DNA from 3 places in the Streptomyces sp. NPDC049887 genome. Region 2 is predicted to be linked to each of the others. Evidence: riboswitches for the same ligand, from Rfam matches in the RefSeq annotation. Region 2 holds a riboswitch; each other region holds the start of a gene.
The links. A riboswitch is a leader RNA that binds a small molecule or an ion and turns the genes downstream of it on or off. The one in region 2 is predicted to bind cobalamin.

Region 1 (5,523 bases), on a different contig from region 2:
CATCGGGTCCGCGAGGGGATTGCGCACCAGCGCCTGCAGGGCCATCCCGCACACGGCGAGTCCCGCGCCGACGACGCCGGCCAGCAGCACACGAGGCAGCCGGACGTCGATGACGATCGTCTCGCGCACCGGTGTCCAGGACGGGTCGGCCAGTGCCGGATGCACCCGGTGCAGCAGGATGCCCCAGACCTGGTCGGCCGGCACGCTGATGGATCCGGCCGCGACCCCGGACGTGACCGTGACCACGACGAGCGCGCCGAGCAGCAGGAGCACGAGCGGGTAGGGAAGCCGCTTGCGGCCCGGGACCGTGTCCTCCCCGCCCACCGCTCTCCGGAGGCTCGCCTCCGATCCGGCGCCCGCGTCCTTCTCCTCGGTCACGCCCACTGCGTCGGTCGTGCCGCTCACTTGAAGCGATCCGGGTGGATCTGGCGGGCCAGGGACTCCACTGCTGCCGGCACCCGGACACCCAGCACCGTGGACGAGAGGGGCAGCACTGCGAACCGCTTGTTCCTGATGGCGGGTACGTCCTTCAGCGCCGGATTCGCCAGCAGGAACCTCTTCTTGTCCTCGACGGGCTGGTCGCCGTAGTCGTAGATGACGATGACCTCGGGCGCGCGCTCGGCCACCTGCTCGAACGACACGTCACCGAACGCCTTGTCCAGGTCGGCGAAGAGGTTCACCGCGCCCGCCTGCTTGATCATCTCGTTGCCGATGCCCGCCCCACCCGCGGTGAAGGCGGTCTTGTCGCCGCTGTCGTAGACGAAGAGCTTGGCCGGCGTGACTCCGGCGAGCTTGCTCTCGACCGTGTCCAGGGTGGCGTGGAGCTTCTTCAGCTCCTGATCGGCTCGTTCCGGCACACCGAAGACCTTGGCCACATTCCGGATCTCCTGGTCCATCGTGGCCATCGTCACAGGCCCGGTCGGGCACTCCTCGATGTTGAGGTAGGAGTTGATCCCGGCCTTGGACAGGGCGTCGCGGCCGCGGCCCTCCTTCTCGTCGAAGGTGCTGGCGAAACCGCCGTAGGCGAAGTCGGGTTCGGCGGCCAGCAGCGTCTCGAAGGACGGGTACTCCTCCGCGATGACCTTGATGCCGTCATACGCGTCCTGGTACTCGGGGAGGATCCTGTCGTCGAGGTAGGCCGTGCCCACCATCGTCTTCTCCAGGTCCAGCGCCAGCATGACCTCGGTCGCGTGCTGGTTCAGCGACACCGCGCGCTGCGGAGGACGCTGATAGGTCGTCTTCACACCGCAGTTGGAGATGGTGACGGGGAAGCCGTCGACGGCGGGGCCGGCTGCCCGGGCGGCGTCGTCCCGGGTGGCGCTCCCGCCACAGCCGGATATCAGCAGGGCCGCGGCGGCCATCGTCGACAGCAGGGACATCGGGCGCTTGCCCATCATGTGGTGGGTCCTCTCACCGCTGGGTGGAACCGGAACGATCCGGATGGTGGTCCGGAGGACGGCCGGGTACGCCGGCCGGCCGGTGGCTGAGTTCTGTCGGTCGGGTCGATCGGGGCGGGTCGGGTCAGTCGCCTCGCGTCAGCTGTGGAGCCGCCGCGGCGGCCGATGGCGCGGAGTCCCGGCCCGGGCGTGCCGAGGCGGGGTGAGGAGGTGGAGGTCCAGGAGGTCCGGCAGCTCCACGAGGCCCGGTGCGCCCGCCCGTACCCAGGCGGCGATGTCCCCGGTCGCAGCGGAGTTGTCGACGAGGCCGACCCAGACCGGCCGGCGGCCGGCGGCGCGCCACTCCGACGAGGGCTGCACGACGACCGCGTTCGCCTGCTCGCACACGTCGGGACACTCGGTGCCCCGGACCGGGGTGTCCCCGGCCGGACGGGCGGTCCGCTCACCGTGGTCCGCACCGGTCATCTTCGGACTGCCGCAGTCCCGGCACACCACGACCCGGCACGGCACCGATCCGCCCCGCGACACCTTCATGGGCATCACGACAAGCTCTCCTCCCCGGGGAAATCCGCCCCAGTCACATCGAGGAGGCGACCGCGTGAGTCTCCTGGCTCTCGGGTCAGTGCTCGTCCCGACCTTCCCACCCGCTTCCGGGCAGTGGTCTGTTCGGGATTCGCTCGCCGATCACAGTGGCGGGACCGCGCCGGATTCACACCGGCTTCCTCGTTCCGCCGTCGCCTTTGTCGCGGGCCATCATGGCAGAAGGAAACGTCATCCCGTACGCCCGCGAAGCAATGAGCCGTGGTGAACCGCAGCACACACCCCGCGCACGAGAGCGTTGTGCGCCGCCGCGCTCGACCACGAACCGGGGCGGCCGAAGAGCTCCCGCGAATCACGTCCTCGCGGGACGCCCGGCCTGATGGTCCTTCAATACGATTTAATGCGATTTTGCTCTTTTGATCTACATAACCCATTGTGGAGCGGTGACCGTTCTGATTACCGGTGCTACCGGCTTCGTGGGTTCACGCATCGCGCACGCGTTGCTGACGACGCGCGATCAGCGACTCGTCGCACTGGGACGCGGTGAGCTTTCGGAGCTGCGCGATCGCGTCGTCGCCGCGATCGGCCTGCACGGTGCCGTGCCCAGTGACGCTCTCCTGCGGCTGCGTTGCGTCACGGGCGATGTGACACTGCCGCGACTGGGCCTGCCGCCCGCACTGCACGCCCGGTTGGCGGGGCAGGCCGATGCCGTCTGGCACTGTGCGGGAGACATCGCTCTGGCCGGGGAGCGGGAGCGTCTCTTCCGGGTGAACACGCAGGGTACCGCCCACGTGCTCGCCTTCATGGACCAGACGGGGCCCGCATGCCGACTGGTGCATGTGAGCACCATGGCGGTCGCAGGCAGCCGGCCCGCAGGACTGGTGCTCGAAGACGATCTGACCGACGTCCACGGCTTCGTGACGCACTACGACGCGTCGAAGTACGCGGCGGAGCAACTGGTCCGCCAGTGGGCGGCCCGACGTGCGCGTCCGGCGGTGGTGCTGCGACCCGGCGTGGTGGCCAGTGACCGGCCCCTGCCGGCCAGTGCGGCCGAACACCCCCTGGCTCAGCTGGGGAAGATGGTCGAGGTCCTCGCCGAGGGTGGCGCGCCCGGTATCCCTCCGGTGGCCGAACGCCCGCCGGGGAGCGAGGTGCGCTTGCGGATCAAGGCGTCAGCCTCCGCCACCTTCAACATCGTGCCGAGCGACTACGCGACCGAGGCGATGGTCCGCATCGGGTACGACACGCCCGGCGGGGACACCGGGGTGCGCACGTACCACATCGTCCACCCCACGCCCACCCGACTGGCAGACGTGCTCCGTGCCTTCGAGGGGCATCACGCCGGTCTGCGACTGGAGTGCGTGGAGGAACTCGACCGGGCGAGCGTGGCTGAACTCTTCGTCGCCAGGCACTTGACGGGCTTTCTCAGTTACTGCCGGCTTCGACACCGATTCGACCGCACCCACGCACTGGCGGACACCCCCGGGCTGCCGGAGCCCGCGGCGGTCGATGCACGGTTCCTTCAGCGGGCACTCGGATTCGACGCCCTGCCGGCCTCTTCTCCGGGGTAGCGGTCCCCGGCGGCTGCCCCCCTCATCGCCACGGCAGCGCGAGCGTTCCGCCGTGCTTGCCTGAACATCCAAACCAGTCTGTTGGGAGCACAGTTGCCCTCGCATATGCCCTCGCTGTCCGATGACGCCATTGCCGTGGTGGGCACGGCCTGTCGTCTGCCGGGCGGGATCCACCACCTGGACGACCTGTGGGCCGTGCTGGCGGCCGGTGCCGACCTGGTCGGAGAGGTGCCGCCGGACCGCTTCTCGACCGCGGACTTCGTGGACACCAACTGGCGTCCCGGGCAGTCGTACACCGCGGCGGGCGGCTTCCTGAAGGACGTCTCCGGCTTCGACACCACCTACTTCACCGGGATCTCCCCCAGGGAGGCAGCCCAGATGGACCCCCAGCAGCGGCTGCTGCTGGAGATGGCGGTGGAGGTGCTGGACGACGCGGGCACCGATGCCGCCCGGCTGGAGGGGTCGGACACAGCGGTGTTCGTCGGCTGCTCGAGCCGGGACTACGGTGAGTTGCAGTCGATGTCACCGGAGTCGGTCAACGCGTACACGATGTCGGGGATGGCGGGCGCGGTCGTCGCCAACCGCCTGTCGCACTACTTCGACTGGCACGGACAGAGTGTCACCGTGGACACCGCCTGCTCGTCCGCACTGACCGCCTTGCACCAGGCGTGCGAGCACCTGCGCAGCGGACATGCCCGCCTCGCGGTGGCCGGGGGCATCAACGTTCTCCTCAACCCCCATCTGTACGCCGGTTTCTGCAGCGCCTCCATGCTGTCGCCGACAGGCCGGTGCCGGCCGTTCTCCGCCGAGGCGGACGGGTTCGCCCGAGCGGAGGGCGGCGGCCTCGTACTGCTGAAGCGGCTGGCCGACGCCCGGGCCGACGGAGATCGTGTCCACGCGGTGATCCTGTCCAGCGGCGCCAACAACGACGGACGCACTCCCGGCCTGGCACTGCCCAGCAGCGTCGCTCAGCAAGCGCTGCTGCGTCAGGTGTACGCGCAGGCCGGGCTGGTAGCCGACGACGTCGCGTATCTGGAAGCCCACGGCACGGGCACCCAGGCCGGGGACCCGCTGGAGGTGGAGGCCATCGGCCGTGCGCTCGGGGTCGGCCGCCACCGGGGGCCCCTGCCCATCGGTTCGGTCAAGAGCAACCTCGGGCACATGGAGGCCGCCGCCGGCATGGCGGGCCTGTTCAAGGCGATGCTGGTCCTCAGGCACCGGCAGATCCCGGCCACGCTGCATGCCGAACGACTCAACCCGGCCATCGCCTTCGACGATCTCAACGTGCACCCCGTCACTCGACCTGAGTCGCTCGACTCACCCGGAATGGCGGTCGCGGGTGTCAACTCGTTCGGCTTCGGCGGTGCCAATGCCCACGTCGTCCTGGCCGCCGCCCCGGCGGCCCCCGGCGACCGGCTGCTGCCCGGGACATCACGGTCGGCTGCTCTGCCGGTGGTGGTGTCCGCCCGGACCCCGGCGGCCCTGAAACGGGCCTGCGAGCAGATGGCGGAGCACCTGCAGTTCACCGAGGACGGTCTGTACGACATCGCCTACACCGCCACCCGGCGGCGCACGCGCCACGAGCACACCGCCTGCGTGTGGGCCGAGGACCCGTCACAGGCGGCCGACGCCCTGCTCCGGCTCGCGGGAGGCGAGACGTCCGAGGCGGCGGCGACCGCCGTACGCGCGGCACCGGGGCGTGTCGCGTTCGTGTTCGACGGCAACGGTTCGCAATGGGCGGGCATGGGCGCCGACCTGATGACGGAGCCGGTCTTCGCCGCCGCCGTCGACGAGGTCGACGCCTGCCTGCGCCCGCACCTGAGCTGGTCCGTGGCGGAGGGGCTCGCGGGAGGTTCACCCGACCTGGAGCGCACGGAGGTCGCCCAGCCCCTGCTGTTCGCCGTGCAGGTCGGCGTCGTCCGGCTGCTGGAAGCCGCCGGTATCGAGCCGGACGCCGTCGTCGGGCACAGCGTGGGTGAGATCGCCGCCGCGTACGCCGCCGGCTGCCTCGATCT
Region 2 (5,523 bases):
CGCCGCACGGCGGGGAAGGTCCGGCCGAGCTTCATCACCACCGCCGAGTCGGTGGCGGCGAGACGGGCCGCCAGCTCCTCCTCGGGCAGCGTGCCCGGGACGATCGTCAGCACCTCCTCCGCCTCGCACAGCGGCTCCCCGAGACGCGCGGCCGCCGCGCTCACCGAGGTCACGCCGGGGATCACCTCGGTCGGGTACCGGTGGGCGAGCCGCTTGTGCATGTGCTGGTAGGAGCCGTAGAAGAGCGGATCGCCCTCCGCGAGCACGGCCACCGTCCGCCCGGCGTCGAGATGCGCCGCGAGCCTGGCCGCGGCCTCCTCGTAGAAGTCGTCGAGCGCCCCCCGGTAGCCGCCGGGATGGTCGGTGGTCTCGACCGTGATCGGGTACATCAGCCGCTCCTCGATGTGGTCGGGGCGCAGGTGCTCCGCCACGATCGAGCGGGCGATGGAACGGCCGTGCCGGGCGCAGTGGTACGCCACGACGTCCGCCTCCGCGACGACCCGGGCCGCCCGGAGCGTCATCAGCGACGGGTCCCCGGGGCCGAGCCCGACGCCGTACAGCCTGCCGGTCCGCTGTGTGCTCACTCCGCCTCACTCGCCATCGCGTTGATCGCGGCCGCGGCCATGGCGCTGCCGCCGCGTCGGCCGCGCACCACCAGGTACTCCGGAGCGCCCCCGTGCGCGGCGAGGGCGTCCTTGGACTCGGCCGCGCCTATGAAGCCCACCGGCACGCCGATGACGGCGGCCGGGCGGGGTGCCCCCTCGTCGATCATCTCCAGCAACCGGAAGAGCGCGGTGGGGGCGTTGCCGACGGCGACCACGGAACCTTCGAGGCGGTCCCGCCACAGTTCGAGCGCGGCGGCGCTGCGGGTCGTGCCGAGCCGGGCGGCCAGCTCCGGCACGGACGGGTCGGACAGCGTGCAGATCACCTCGTTGCCCGCGGGCAGCCGCTTGCGGGTGACGCCGCTCGCCACCATCTGCGCGTCGCACAGGATCGGGGCCCCGGAGCGCAGCGCCTCTCGCGCCCGGGCCACCACCCCGGGCGAGTACGCGAGGTCGCGGACGAGGTCGACCATGCCGCAGGCGTGGATCATCCGCACCGCGACCTGGCCGACGTCGGCCGGGAGCGCGTCGAGCGCGGCCTCTGCGCGGATCGTGGCAAAGGACTGGCGGTAGATCTCCGCCCCGTCCTTCTCGTAGTCGAACACGGTCTTGTCGCTCATTTCGTCGTACGGGTTCGGGCTGTGGCGATGGTGCCTTCGAGTTCGGCGCGGGACGGCACGGGTACGGGGGTGCCGTGGGCGGTCACCCGGTACGCGCCGTCCCGGGTGGCCACGACGTCCACGTACTCCCCCTGCGGACGGCCGCAGCGCCGCTCGCAGCCCGACCAGTACACGGGCAGTCCGCCCCGGCCGGGGGTCACGTCGGCCCGCACGTCGGCCAGGGACTTGGCGCATCCGGGCCGGCCGGTGCACGCGCCGACCCCCCACCAGGGCGAGTCGGTGCCGGTGATGAGACCCGCCCGCCCGAGTGCGTCGAGGTGTGCCCGCGCCGTGCCGCGGTCCGCGAACCCCGGGACGACGGCCCCGCGCCACGGGGTCAGCCGCACCTCGTTCGCGGGCGCCGGCAGCAGCTGCCGCAGTTGCGCGGCGGTGAGCCGTCCGAGCGGAGCGGCGACGGACACGGTCCAGCCGTCCGGTCCCGCAACGACGCCGGGCAGCGGTCCGGTGCCGGGTCCCTCGGGCCGATCCTCGGGCGGTTCCGGGGCCGCACCCGGGGCGGAGCGTTCCGTTCCGGTGACATGGGGGAGCGGTTCCGCCGCCACCCCCGCCCGCTCCAGCGACTCGTCCACGCCGATCTCATGCCCCTCCGGCAGCTCCCGCACGCGCCACGCCCCCGTGCCCGCGCCGGCGGTCAGGAACGCCTCCGCAGCGGCGAGCGCCGCGCGTGCCGCGTCGGTGGCAGGTACCCGGAAGGCGTGGCGCCCGACCCGCAGCACCGCCCGTCCGTCCGCCCCTGCGAGCAACGTCACATCCGCGCCGAGTCCGGCGACATCGCCACGGCCGTCGTCCAGGGCGAACAGGAACCGGCCCGAGAGACCCGCGGCCCGGTCGCTCGCACACAGCAGGGCGTCCAGCTCCCGGGCCCACAACTGCACGTCGGCGCTGCCGAGTCCGTCCAGTCCGGCCAGCGGCGAGGCCACGACGTTGCGCACCCGCTCATGGGTGTCGGAGGGCAGCAGCCCGGCGTCACGCAGCAGTTCCGCCAGCTCCGCCCCGCAGCCGTCCGTCAGGCCGCGCAGCTCGGCGTTCCCCCGGGAGGTGACGCTCAGCGCCCCGTCGCCCAGCCGCTCGGCCGCGGTGGCCAGCGCGCACAACTGATGCATCGTCAACAAGCCGCCGGGAAGGCGGAGTCGGGCCAGCAGCCCGTCGTCCGCCGCATGCAGCCGCAGCGCGCCCGGGCAGGCGTCACCTCGGTCCCGTATGCGGCGTTCGCCCCGGTCCGGAGGGGTTGTCGGTGTGGGCGGCATGGCGGCGAGCATACCCACGTCCTTCCAGGTGGCCGCCCTGCCGGCGGGCCGCAGCCTCTACTATGCAGAACGGCACAGGGTCCCAGGGCCCTAGGGAGGAAGCCCGGTGGGAATCCGGCGCGGTCCCGCCACTGTGAACCGGGTCCCGGCGACGGGGTCCGGTGAGTCAGGAACTCCCGCCGACCACGACCACCCGGGGCGCGGAAACCCCGAGGAAGGCCTGCGCACGCGATGACGCACGCGACGATCCTGCTGCTGTCGACCTCCGACACCGACCTGCTCAGCGCCCGCGCCGCCGAGGGCCCGGTCCGGTACCGCTTCGCGAATCCCTCCCGTCTTCCCCTCGACCGGCTGCCCGAGCTCCTCGACGGCACCGACCTGGTCGTCGTGCGCCTCCTCGGCGGCATCCGCGCCTGGCAGGAGGGCCTCGACGCGCTGCTGGCGCAGGGCAGGCCGGTGGTCGTCCTCACCGGCGAACAGGCCCCGGACGCCCAGTTGATGGAGACGTCCACCGTCCCCATCGGGATCGCGGCCGAGGCCCACGCCTACCTCGCCCACGGCGGCCCGGACAACCTGGAGCAGCTCGCCCGGTTCCTGTCGGACACCGTCCTGCTCACCGGCCACGGCTTCGCGCCGCCCGCGCCCGCCCCCACGTGGGGCGAGATGGAGCGCACCCCGCGTCGCGACAGCGGCCCGCTCGTCGCCGTGCTCTACTACCGGGCCCACCACATGAGCGGCAACACCGCCTTCGTCGGCGCCCTGTGCGACGCCGTCGAGGACGCCGGCGGCCGGGCCCTCCCGCTGTACGTCGCCTCGCTGCGCGCCCCCGAGCCGGAACTGCTGGAACGGCTCCGCGACGCCGACGCCGTCGTCACCACCGTCCTCGCCGCCGGCGGCACCCGGCCCGCCGAGGCCCAGGCCGGAGGGGACGACGAGGCGTGGGACGCGGGCGCACTCGCCTCGCTCGACGTGCCCGTGCTGCAGGCCCTGTGCCTGACCGGGCCGCGCAGCGCCTGGGAGGAGAACGACGAGGGGCTGTCCCCGCTGGACGCCGCCAGCCAGGTCGCCGTCCCCGAGTTCGACGGCCGCCTCATCACCGTGCCGTTCTCGTTCAAGGAGATCGACGAGGACGGCCTCCCCGCGTACGTCGCCGACCCCGAGCGCGCCGCCCGCGTCGCCGGCATCGCCGTGCGCCACGCCCGGCTGCGGCACATCCCGAACGCCGAGAAGCGCCTCGCGCTCGTCCTCTCCGCGTACCCGACGAAACACTCCCGCATCGGCAACGCCGTCGGCCTCGACACCCCGGCCTCCGCCGTCGCCCTGCTCCGCCGGCTGCTCGACGAGGGCTACGACTTCGGCACCGAGGAGATCCCCGGCCTGGCGTCCGGGGACGGCGACGAACTGATCCGCGCGCTCATCGAGGCCGGTGGCCACGACCAGGACTGGCTCACCGAGGAGCAGCTCGCCCGGAACCCGGTCCGCGTCCCGGCCGCCGACTACCGGCGCTGGTACGCGACCCTTCCCTCCGAACTGCGCGAGGCCGTCGAGGAGCACTGGGGCCCGGCGCCCGGCGAGATGTTCCTGGACCGCTCCCGCAACCCGGAGGGCGACATCGTCCTGGCCGCCCTGCGCCGCGGCAACCTGCTGATCGTCATCCAGCCTCCACGCGGATTCGGCGAGAACCCGATCGCGATCTACCACGACCCCGATCTGCCGCCCTCGCACCACTACCTCGCCGCCTACCGCTGGATCGCCGCCCGGCAGGACGAAGGAGGGTTCGGCGCGGACGCGATGATCCACCTCGGCAAGCACGGCAACCTGGAGTGGCTGCCCGGCAAGAACGCCGGTCTGTCCGCCGCCTGCGCGCCCGACGCCGCGCTCGGCGACCTGCCGCTGGTCTACCCGTTCCTGGTCAACGACCCGGGCGAGGGCACGCAGGCCAAGCGCCGCGTCCACGCCACCCTCATCGACCACCTCGTCCCGCCGATGGCCCGCGCCGACTCCTACGGCGACATCGCGCGCCTGGAGCAACTGCTCGACGAGTACGCCCAGATCTCCGCTATGGACCCGGCGAAGCTGCCGGCGATCCGCGCCCAGATCTGGACCCTGATCCAGGCGGCGAAGCTCGACCACGACCTCGGCCTGGAGGACCGCCCCGACGACGACGGCTTCGACGACTTCCTGCTGCACGTCGACGGCTGGCTGTGCGAGGTCAAGGACGCCCAGATCCGCGACGGACTGCACCTCCTCGGCGGCGCGCCCACCGGCCCGGAGCGCGTCAACCTCGTCCTGTCGATTCTGCGGGCCCGGCAGATCTGGGGCGGCACGACCGCCCTGCCCGGACTGCGCGAGGCGCTCGGCCTCGACGAGTCCGCCGCGACGCGGACCACCGCCGACGAGGCCGAGGCCCGCGCCCGCGCCCTGGTCGAAGCCATGGAGGACGCCGGCTGGGACCAGGCCGCCGTCGCCTCCGTGGCCGAGGGCCACGGCAAGGCCGTCGCCGACATCCTCGGCTTCGCCGCCCGGGAGGTCGTGCCGCGCCTCGCCGCCACCACCGACGAACTCGACCACACCGTCCACGCGCTGAACGGTGGCTTCGTCCCGGCCGGACCGTCCGGCTCGCCGCTGCGCGGCCTGGTCAACGTCCTTCCGACGGGCCGGAACTTCTACTCCGTCGACCCCAAGGCCGTGCCTTCCCGCCTCGCCTGGGAGACCGGCCAGGCCCTGGCCGAATCCCTTCTGCAGCGCTACCGCACCGACAACGGCTCCTGGCCGACGTCCGTCGGACTGTCCCTGTGGGGCACCAGCGCGATGCGCACCGCCGGCGACGACGTCGCCGAGGCGCTGGCGCTGCTCGGTGTCCGTCCCGTCTGGGACGACGCCTCCCGCCGCGTCAACGGCCTCGAACCGGTCCCGCTCGCCGAGCTCGGCCGCCCCCGCATCGACGTCACACTGCGCATCTCGGGCTTCTTCCGCGACGCGTTCCCGCACGTC
Region 3 (5,523 bases), on a different contig from region 2:
CATCAGCTCTCGCTCCCGTATCCCGACGGCAAATGAACCATTTTGTGCTCAAAGTACTCGCCGTATCCCTCGGGACCGAACTCCCGCCCCAGCCCGGAGTTCTTGTATCCGCCGAACGGGCCAAGCATGTCGAGGCTGAACGTGTTGACGTTGTACGTCCCGGCCCTGACCCGCCTGGCGAAGTCGATGCCGTGCTCGACGTCGGCCGTCCAGACACTGCCGCTGAGCCCGTACTCGGAGTCGTTCGCGATCGCGGCGGCCTCGCCCTCGTCGCCGTACGGCAGCAGGCAGACGACGGGTCCGAAGATCTCCTCGCGGGCGATCCGCATGGCGTTGTCGACGCCGCCGAAGAGGGTCGGCTCGACGTACCAGCCGCGGTCGAGACCGGCCGGGCGGCCGCCGCCGGCGAGGACCTTGGCGCCCTCCTGCTGGCCGAGCGCGATGTAGTCGAGCGACCTCTGCTGCTGGCGGCGGGCGACGAGCGGACCGACCTGGGTCGCCGGATCCAGCGGGTCGCCGGTCACCAGCGCCCCGGCCGCCGCGGCGAAGGCGTCGGCGAACTCGTCGTGGCGGGCGCGCGGAACCAGGATGCGGGTCTGGGCCACGCACGCCTGGCCGTTGTTCATCCAGGCCGCCGGGACGATGCCCTGGACGGCCGTCTCCAGGTCCGCGTCCGGCAGGACGACCGCGGCGGACTTGCCGCCGAGTTCGAGGGTGACGCGGGTGAGGTTGCGGGCGGCGACCTCCATCACGCGCCGGCCGGCCGGGACCGAGCCGGTGAAGGAGACCTTGTCGACGCCGGGATGCCCGACGAGGTACTCGCTGACCTCGCGGTCGGCGGGGAGGATCGACAGCACTCCCTCGGGCAGGCCGGCCTCACGGACGATGTCGGCCAGGATGTAGGCGTCCAGCGGGGACTCGGGCGACGGCTTCAGGACCACGCCGCAGCCGGCGAGCAGGGCGGGCGCGAGCTTGGCCGCGGCGACGAACTGCGGGACGTTCCAGGGGATCACGGCCGCGACCACGCCGACCGGTTCACGCAGCACGAGGAGGGGGCCGAGGACTCCGCCGCGCGGTTCCTCGTAGGTGAAGTCGCGGGCGACGGTGATGGCCGCGTCCCAGACCATCATGGCGCCGAGCGCCTGGGCCAGGACGCTCCAGGAGTACGGCGATCCGTTCTGGGAGCTGATCGAGCGGGCGATCTCCTCGTGCCGTACGGCGATCGCGTCCTTGATCCTGCCGACGACCTCGATGCGCTCCTCGAGCGGCGTCCTCGGCCAGGGCCCGTGGTCGAAGGCGGCACGCGCGGCCGCGACCGCCCGGTCGACGTCGGCCCGCGAGGCGTGCGGGACGCGTCCGATGACCTGCTCGGTGTGCGGTGAGACCACCTCGATGGTGTCCGTGCCGAGGGGGTCGACCAGTTCCCCGCCGACGAAGAGTTTCCCGTGCTCCACCAGTTCGGACATGACGACTGCCTCCCGCGACCCCGGCTCTCCGAGCGCTCCAGCATTTCTGACGGCATTTCAGATACGCCGACCGCCTGAACAGATACCAGTTCCCGCCGGAGGAGTCCACGGCCGGGACCCGCACCCGGGAGGCAGACGCGCGGCCGCGGAACGCCTCCGGGACGCACCCGCGGACCGTCGCTTCCGCCCCGGCCCGGCACACCTCCGAGCCCTTTGCAATGAAGTCGACTTGGGCGACGATTGGAACGGGTTCTCGTTCTTGGGCCCGGGCCGGGAGGATGGGGAGCCGATGACGCGGGTGACGGAGCACGGCGGCGGTGTGTGGTCCCTCGAGGTCCCCATCCCGGACAACCCCCTGGGACACACGCTGGTCCACGTCCTGGACACCGGCCGCGGACCCGTCCTCGTCGACACCGGATGGGACGACCCCGCCTCCTGGACGGCGCTCTCGGACGGCCTGGCCGAACTGGGCCTCGCGGTGGCCGACGTCCACGGCGTACTCGTCACCCACCACCACCCCGACCACCACGGGCTGTCCGGCAGGGTCCGCGAGGCGTCCGGCGCCTGGGTCGCGATGCACGCGGCCGACATCGCCGTCGTCCGCCGCACCCGGGAGGCCCGGCCCGGGGCCTGGCTCGACTACCTGGTCGGGAAGCTCGCCGCCGTCGGGGCGCCGGAGGAGCACCTCGCCCCGCTGCTCGCGGCCCGCGAGAGCGGCCGGACGCGGGCCCTTCCCGGGCTGCGGGCGGCCCTGCCCGACCGCGAGATCGCGCCCGGCGAACTGGTGGACCTCGCCGGGCGGCGGCTGCGGGCGATCTGGACTCCCGGCCACACGCCCGGTCATGTGTGCCTGCACCTGGAGGAGGAGCACCCGGCGAACCTCCCCGGCCGCGGCCGCCTCTTCTCGGGCGACCATCTGCTCCCCGGCATCAGCCCCCACATCGGCCTGTACGAGGACCCCGACGACGGCGCGGTCACCGACCCCCTCGGCGACTACCTGGACTCCCTGGAACGCGTCGGCCGCCTCGGCGCCGCCGAGGTTCTCCCGGCGCACCAGCACGCCTTCACCGACGCCCCGGCCCGGGTCCGGGAGCTCCTCGCCCACCACGAGGAGCGGCTGACCGGGCTGCTGTCCCTTCTCGCCGAACCTCTCACCCCGTGGCAGTTGGCCGAGTGCATGGAGTGGAACCGGCCGTGGGACGAGATCCCCTACGGCTCCCGCACCATCGCCGTCTCGGAGGCCGAGGCCCATCTGCGCCGCCTGGTGAAACTGGGCCGGGTGGAAGCCGTGCCGGGCAGCGACCCGGTGACGTACACCGCGGTGGGCCGAGCCGGGGCGCGCGGACTGCGATGAACACGGCTCGCGCCGTGATCCGCGCTGGCCGGACCCCTCACGCCGTCCGCTCCGGCCCCGCGAGATCCACTCGAGGCCGCACCCCCGCACGAGCCGCCGGCCCCGCCGTGATCCGTGCGAGGCCCGGGGGACAGGCCGCCGAGGGCCTCCGCCGTACTGGGCCGCCCGTCCCGAGGGGCGGGGATTACGGACCGGTAGAGTGTGCGAGTCGTCATCACACCCGTACGGGGGGAAGCCGGTGCGAATCCGGCACTGACCCGCAGCCGTGAGCCGCCGTCGCAGGCGGCGAGTCGGAATGCCCCGTACCGGCCGTGACCGGCTCGCGCCATCGGGACCGGCCCGCTGGCAGGCACCGTCGAGGAATACGGGGCCGGAGCCTGGTACCTCAGCGTGCCTGTGCCCGGCTCCCCGCAGGAGAGGCCCAGCCCGCCATGTCCGTTCGCCGCAGCGCAGCAGCGCTCGCCGCCGCTTCCGCCGTGTTCTGCGTGGCCGCTGCCCCGGCAGCGACGGCCGCCCCCACCCCCTCCCCGTCGGCCGCGCTCCCGACCGGGCTCTACGGCACGAAGGACCCCACCTACGACGGTGTGTGGCGGCAGTCGCTGGCCCTGCTCGCCCAGGATGTCGTCAAGACCGTGCCCGCCGAGCAGGCCGTCGGGTGGCTCACCGGGCAGCAGTGCGAGAACGGCGGCTTCGCCTCCTACCGCGCGGACGTCTCCGGGCCGTGCGACGCGAAGACGGTGATGGACACCAACGCCACCGCCGCGGCGGTACAGGCCCTGCGTGCCCTCGGCGGCCACGGGGACGCCGTGAACAAGGGCCTCGAGTGGCTGAGGTCCGTGCAGAACGAGGACGGCGGCTGGAGCTACAACCCGGGCATGCCGTCCGACGCGAACTCCACGTCCGTCGTGATCGGCGCCTTCGCCGCGGCCAAGGCGCGGCCGGGCGAGGTGAAGTCGAAGAGCGGCAAGAACCCGTTCGACGCGCTGGTCACGTTCGCCGTGCCGTGCTCGGACAAGGCCGGGGGCGGTGCCTTCGCCTACCAGCCGGACAAGACCGGAAAGCTCCTCGCCAACGGCGACGCCACCGCGGCCGCCGTGCTCGCCGGGCTGGGCCGCGGCCTGGTCGTCTCCGGCCCGGAGCCGGACGGCGCCCCCGCCGCCTGCGCCTCCCCGGCGAAGGCCACCCCGGAGCAGTCGGCCCGCAACGGCGCCGCGTACCTGGCCACGGCGCTGGCGAAGACCGGCCATCTGGACTCGCCGCCGATGCCGGGCGCCGCCGACCCGTCCCCGCTCCCGGACTTCGGCAACACGGCGGACGCGGTCCTCGCGCTCTCCGCCGCCGGGCACGGCGACAAGGCGGACACGGCGGTCCGATGGCTGGAGAAGAACTCCGCCGCGTGGGCGAAGGACGGCGGCCCGGCGGCGTACGCGCAGCTCATCCTCGCCGCGCACGCCCACGGCGACGACCCGCGGGACTTCGGCGGCGCCGACCTCGTACGACAGCTGAACGCGACCGGTCCCGAGCCGGTCTCCACCACCGCGCCGCCCGCTCCGCGGGCGAAGAGCGACGCGGGCGAGGAGCACAAGGGCGGAGACAGCGCCGGAATCTGGTGGATCGTCGGTGCCGGCCTCGCGGCGGGTGCGGGCATAGGCATCCTGATCAGCGGCCGCCGCAAGAGCAGGCAGCCGTGATGCACCGGCGAGTGATCTCGCTCCTCCTCGCGCTCGGCGCCGTGCTCGCGGTACCGGGCGTGGCGGGGCAGGCGCAGGCGGCCGGCTACCGGTACTGGTCGTTCTGGCAGTCCGACGGCGCCGCTTGGGCCTACGCCACCCAGGGACCGGCCACGGCGCGGCCGGCCGACGGTTCGGTCGACGGATACCGCTTCTCCGTCAGCGCGGACTCGCAGGACTCGGCGAAGCCGCGTACCGCCCCCTCCTTCTCGCAGTTGTGCGCGGACACGCCGGCGAAGCCCGGCACCAAGCGGGTCGGGATCGTGATCGACTTCGGCACCGAGGCGGACGCGCCGTCCGGTGAGAAGCCCCCGTCCGCACCGGCGTCCGGCTGCGCCGCGGTCCCCTCCGACGCCACCAGCGCGGAGGCCCTGGCGGCGGTGGCCAAGCCCCTCCGCTACAACTCGGACGCGCTGCTGTGCGCGATCTCCGGTTACCCGAGGACGGGCTGCGGCGAGCAGGTCCCGGCCGGGGGCCCGGCGTCCGAGGAGTCGGGCGCGCCCGCCCCGCCGGCCGGGAAGCCCTCCGGGGCGGCCGACGGAGGCCCTTCGCTGGGGCTCTTCGCGGGCATCGCGGCCTTGCTCGCGCTGGGCGGGGCGGCGTTCTGGCAGTCCCGCCGCCGCGGATGACCCCGCCACCCGCGCCCCCGCCGCCGGACGATCCCGTGCAGCCGCACGGACGGCGTCGCAACGTCCGGCTGCTGGGCGGCGTCCCGCACGCCCGCCCCGGAGACGACCCGGGCGCGGACACGGGCTCCCACCACGGTGCCGGCGAGGGCCCGGGCGCGGAGAGAGACTCCGGTCGAGGTTCCGGAAACGACCCGGACGCCGGCACCCTGGACGGCCCGGTCGGCGGCCCCGTCGGCGGCCCCGCAAACGACCCTGGCGCGGGCGTCGGGAGCGGCGAGCGCGGTGCCGCGCCCCGCGGCGGTCGACTGTCCGGCGGTGCCCCGCGGGCGCGCCGGCCGCTGGGC

Region 1: linked by a shared signal. The riboswitch ahead of AB0J10_RS08140 ((2Fe-2S) ferredoxin domain-containing protein) and the one ahead of cobN (cobaltochelatase subunit CobN) in region 2 are both predicted to bind cobalamin.
Region 3: linked by a shared signal. The riboswitch ahead of AB0J10_RS09865 (prenyltransferase/squalene oxidase repeat-containing protein) and the one ahead of cobN (cobaltochelatase subunit CobN) in region 2 are both predicted to bind cobalamin.

Annotation. Positions count from the first base shown of each region.
Region 1 covers NZ_JBFAMM010000005.1:88,551-94,073, reverse strand. The annotation lists gene AB0J10_RS08150 (iron ABC transporter permease) at 1-324, opposite strand, end outside; gene AB0J10_RS08145 (ABC transporter substrate-binding protein) at 402-1,397, opposite strand; gene AB0J10_RS08140 ((2Fe-2S) ferredoxin domain-containing protein) at 1,536-1,937, opposite strand; cobalamin riboswitch at 1,977-2,171, opposite strand; gene AB0J10_RS08135 (SDR family oxidoreductase) at 2,381-3,508, shown strand; gene AB0J10_RS08130 (SDR family NAD(P)-dependent oxidoreductase) at 3,602-5,523, shown strand, end outside.
Region 2 covers NZ_JBFAMM010000009.1:98,090-103,612, reverse strand. The annotation lists gene AB0J10_RS13840 (precorrin-2 C(20)-methyltransferase) at 1-584, opposite strand, end outside; gene AB0J10_RS13835 (precorrin-8X methylmutase) at 581-1,222, opposite strand; gene AB0J10_RS13830 (hypothetical protein) at 1,219-2,541, opposite strand; cobalamin riboswitch at 2,589-2,724, shown strand; gene cobN (cobaltochelatase subunit CobN) at 2,761-5,523, shown strand, end outside.
Region 3 covers NZ_JBFAMM010000006.1:134,521-140,043, reverse strand. The annotation lists gene AB0J10_RS09880 (ferredoxin) at 1-3, opposite strand, end outside; gene AB0J10_RS09875 (aldehyde dehydrogenase) at 3-1,466, opposite strand; gene AB0J10_RS09870 (MBL fold metallo-hydrolase) at 1,756-2,820, shown strand; cobalamin riboswitch at 3,007-3,141, shown strand; gene AB0J10_RS09865 (prenyltransferase/squalene oxidase repeat-containing protein) at 3,252-4,511, shown strand; gene AB0J10_RS09860 (SCO2322 family protein) at 4,511-5,179, shown strand; gene AB0J10_RS09855 (energy-coupling factor transporter transmembrane protein EcfT) at 5,485-5,523, shown strand, end outside.